DNA from 2 places in the Blautia sp. An46 genome. Region 1 is predicted to be linked to the other one. Evidence: riboswitches for the same ligand, from Rfam matches in the RefSeq annotation. Region 1 holds a riboswitch; the other holds the start of a gene.
What was found. A riboswitch is a leader RNA that binds a small molecule or an ion and turns the genes downstream of it on or off. The one in region 1 is predicted to bind ZMP and ZTP.
Positions count from the first base shown of each region.

Region 2: it holds a riboswitch for ZMP and ZTP, as region 1 does, so the genes downstream of both, B5G00_RS03765 (IMP cyclohydrolase) here and B5G00_RS15355 (NAD(P)-binding protein) in region 1, are expected to answer to the same signal.

Region 1 covers NZ_NFIF01000021.1:59,309-61,510, reverse strand. The annotation lists gene B5G00_RS15360 (heavy metal translocating P-type ATPase) at 1-684, opposite strand, end outside; ZMP/ZTP riboswitch at 855-938, shown strand; gene B5G00_RS15355 (NAD(P)-binding protein) at 996-2,202, shown strand, end outside.
Region 2 covers NZ_NFIF01000003.1:82,626-84,827, reverse strand. The annotation lists gene B5G00_RS03770 (class I SAM-dependent rRNA methyltransferase) at 1-876, shown strand, start outside; ZMP/ZTP riboswitch at 975-1,053, shown strand; gene B5G00_RS03765 (IMP cyclohydrolase) at 1,114-1,827, shown strand; gene B5G00_RS03760 (phosphoribosylaminoimidazolecarboxamide formyltransferase) at 1,886-2,202, shown strand, end outside.

The DNA of each region.
Region 1 (2,202 bases):
CTTGGCCTTTCCGGCATCAGCAGACTGGACCAGACGGATCATCCGCCAGATAGAGCTGTCTTCCCCTACTCTTGAAGCTTTCATATCAAAAGAACCGAACTGGTTGACCGTTCCGCTGGATACCTCGTCTCCCGGACCTTTGTCTACCGGAAGAGATTCTCCTGTCATAACAGCCTGATCCACGGAGGTCTCTCCGGATAGGATCACCCCGTCTACAGGGATAGTCTCTCCCGGAAGAACCCGGAGTACATCATTGACAGCCACCTCTTTAGCCGGCAGGAGGATTTCTTTGCCGTTTAAGATCTTTCGTGCAGTTAAAGGGGTAAGGTGCACCAGCTTTTCAATACCAGCTCTTGCCTTGGCTACAGTAAGTTCTTCTAAAAGAGAACCAATCTGCATGATAAAGGCTACTTCGCCGGCGGCAAAGATCTCTCCGATGATCACCGAAGCAATCAGAGCCAGAGATACTAATACGTCTGCTTTAATGTCAAAACGTGTGACAAGGCCTTCTATGGCTTCTTTGATGATCGGGATCCCGCAGAGAAGAATGGCGATCCAGGCTGTGTTAAAAAGAATACCTTCCGGCTCCAGAAAACTGATCAGCAGAGAGAGACCGGAGATCACGAGAAATAAAATGCTTCTTTTTGTTTCATTGAGAAACAAGTCTTTCATAGATGAAATCATAGCGCTCCTTCTTTCTTAAAATATACATATGGGGGTATATGTATAATATACCCATAGGGGTATATGAGTCAAGAGAATTTCAGAGAATTACAGAAGACTTTTGTGAGATAATTTTTATATAAAAATTAAATTGACAGAAGACATGGAATGTGGTATGTTGAATTTAAATAAAGGGTTTTTGCTGCTGACGTATAAAATGGAGTACCATGATGTGGCAAGAGCTGATAGAGAAGCCGGACGTCTGGGCGACATTTATCGGATAAGCGATAAATGCCGCCCTTTTTTTATCAGAAGAGAGGAGGAATCTTTCATTGAGCAGATTAAGTATTATTACACAGAACAAAGCCCAGGCGACAGTAGAAGAACTGTATAAAGACCTGGAAAGACGGATCAGCGCCAGTCCTCCCGGACTATGTCCTGTGGACCTGGCCTCGTCTTTTTTGAAACTTTGTCATGCCCAGTCCTGTGGAAAGTGTGTACCCTGCAGGGTAGGACTGGGCCAGCTCCAGAAGCTGATGGAGCAGGTTCTGGACGGACAGGCGGACCTTTCCGTGATCGATCTTATCGAAAAAACCGCACGGAATATTTTTTATTCCGCAGACTGCGCCATCGGCTATGAAGCTGCCAGAATGGTTTTAAAAGGAATCCGCGGATTCAGAGATGATTTCGAGGAACATATTTTAAGAGGAAGATGTAAATTTGAACTGAACCAGCCGGTTCCCTGTGTATCCCAATGTCCGGCAGGAGTGGATATTCCCGGTTATGTAGCTTTGGTAGCAGAGGGCCGATACGGGGATGCGGTGCGGCTGATCCGAAAAGATAATCCCCTTCCTGCAGTCTGCGGCCTGATCTGTGAACATCCCTGCGAGGTACGGTGCCGCAGGACCATGGTAGATGATCCGGTAAATATCCGAGGATTGAAACGATTTGCAGTAGATCATGCAGGAGATGTTCCCCTTCCTGTACCGGCGGTGGCTACAGGAAAGAAGGTAGCTGTTATAGGAGGCGGTCCGGGAGGTATCAGTGCGGCTTATTATCTCACCCTTATGGGACACGAGGTGACCATCTTTGAGCAGAGAAAGAAACTGGGCGGCATGCTCCGCTATGGAATCCCCAATTACCGTCTGCCAAGAGAGGAACTGGACCGGGAGATCAACCATCTTTTAAGTCTGGGCATTCATGTAAAGACAGAGGTAACGGTGGGAGAGGATCCCAATATCGCAGATTTAAGAGAAGAGTATGATGCAGTCTATATTGCTATCGGTGCACATATTGACAGAAAGATCGGCATTGAAGGGGAAGAAGCCCAAGGCGTCATCTCTGCTGTGGAACTTCTCCGGGAAATCGGAGACGACGAGATGCCGGATTTCACAGGAAAGGAAATCGTCGTTATAGGCGGCGGCAACGTGGCCATGGATGTGGCCCGGTCTGCGGTGCGCCTGGGAGCAAAACGGGTGCGGATCGCATACCGGAGACGGCGGGTAGACATGACTGCTATGGAAGAGGAAATCGAGGGAG
Region 2 (2,202 bases), on a different contig from region 1:
TTTCTTCCCGGCCTTGTAGTGGACAAGTTTTCTCAGGTACTGGTGGTCCAGTCCCTTGCCCTTGGCATTGACCGGATGAAGGAGACCATTGTAGAAGTCTTAAAAGAAGTACTGGCAGAAGACGGAATACAGATTCAGGGAGTTTACGAGCGGAGCGATGCCAAGGTCAGGGCCCAGGAAGGGATGGAACGTGTAAAGGGATTTATCGGAGAGCCTTTCGATACTCTGGTGGAGATCGAGGAAAACGGAGTAAAATATCAGGTGGATGTTAAAGATGGTCAGAAAACCGGATTTTTCCTGGACCAGAAATATAACCGTCTGGCAATCCAGAAGCTCTGCAAAGGTGCCAGAGTCCTGGACTGCTTTACTCATACAGGTTCCTTTGCCCTGAATGCGGGAATTGCCGGAGCTGCAGAAGTGACAGGAGTAGATGCCTCTGAACTGGCAGTTCATCAGGCGGGAGAAAATGCAAAGCTCAATGGATTGGAAGACAGGGTGAAATTTATCTGTGAAGATGTTTTTGAGCTTCTTCCTGAGCTGGAGAAAAAGGGAGAGAAATATGATATGGTGATCCTGGACCCACCGGCCTTTACCAAGTCCAGGAATTCTATCAAAAATGCAGTACGGGGATACCGGGAGATCAATCTGCGGGCTATGAAGCTGGTGAAGGACAGAGGATTCCTGGCCACCTGTTCCTGCTCCCATTTCATGGATTATGAGCTGTTTACCCAGACCATCGGTCAGGCAGCCAGAAATGCCCATAAGCGTCTGCGCCAGGTAGAGTTCAGGACCCAGGCAGCGGATCATCCGATTTTGTGGGGAGCGGGGGATTCTTACTATCTGAAGTTTTATATTTTCCAGGTGTGTGAGGAGTAGCACAAGGAATTTTGAAGAAGCTGTAAAATTGTCAGTATTGAGGATATTCATTTTCTCACAAAAATTATTGACTTTTTCTGACATAGATGTTATGTTTTAAGTGCTTATATGACTGACGGAAGTGGAAATGACCACGGGGAGTATAAGCGAGAGAAGCCGACCGTCTGGGCAGAATGCTCGGATAGTGGGCTTTTTTCATTGTTATAGTTATTATATATCTGTAAAGGAGAGAAATTCATGAAGATGCTGTCATTGTCAGAAGAACTGAAAAATAATGCATACCCGGGAAGAGGTATCGTGCTGGGGAAGACCCCGGATGGAAAGAAAGCTGTGGCTGCTTATTTTATTATGGGAAGAAGCGCCAACAGCAGAAACCGTGTGTTTGTAGAGGATGGAGAAGGTATCCGTACCCAGGCTTTTGACCCTTCAAAAATGGAAGACCCCAGCCTGATCATTTACGCTCCTGTTCGTGTACTTGGGAATAAAACAATTGTTACAAACGGTGACCAGACAGATACTATTTACGAGGGTATGGACAAGCAGATGACATTTGAGCAGTCTTTAAGGAGCCGTGAATTTGAGCCTGACGGACCAAACTACACCCCTAGAATTTCAGGAATTATGCATATTGAAAACGGACATTATAATTATGCTATGTCTATTTTAAAAAGCAATAATGGGGATCCGAAATCTTGCTGCAGATTTACCTATGCTTATGAGAATCCGATAGACGGAGAAGGTCGTTTTATCCATACTTATATGCATGACGGCAATCCTCTGCCAAGCTTTGAAGGAGAGCCGAAAGCAGTGGGGATTTCCGGTGATATTGACGCCTTTACAAAGGAGGTCTGGGAGAGCCTGAATGAGGAAAATAAGGTGTCTCTGTTTGTTCGGTTTATTGACATTGAGACAGGAAAATATGAAACCAGGATCGTGAATAAAAATAATTAATATATCAGAGAAATACTCTGGACAGCAATAATGCAGATAATGGAAAGGAAGTTAGAATATGAAAGAATTAGCGCTGAAATACGGATGTAATCCAAACCAGAAACCATCTAAGATCTATATGGCAGACGGCTCTGACCTGCCTATCAAGGTTCTCAGCGGAAAGCCGGGATACATTAATTTCCTGGACGCTTTTAACGGCTGGCAGCTTGTAAGAGATTTAAAGAAAGCAACAGGACTTCCGGCAGCTACATCCTTTAAGCATGTGTCTCCGGCAGGCGCTGCTGTGGGACTGCCCCTTACAGAGACGCTGGCAAAAATCTACTGGGTTAATGATATGGACTGGAAAAACTTTTCACCTCTTGCCTGCGCTTATGC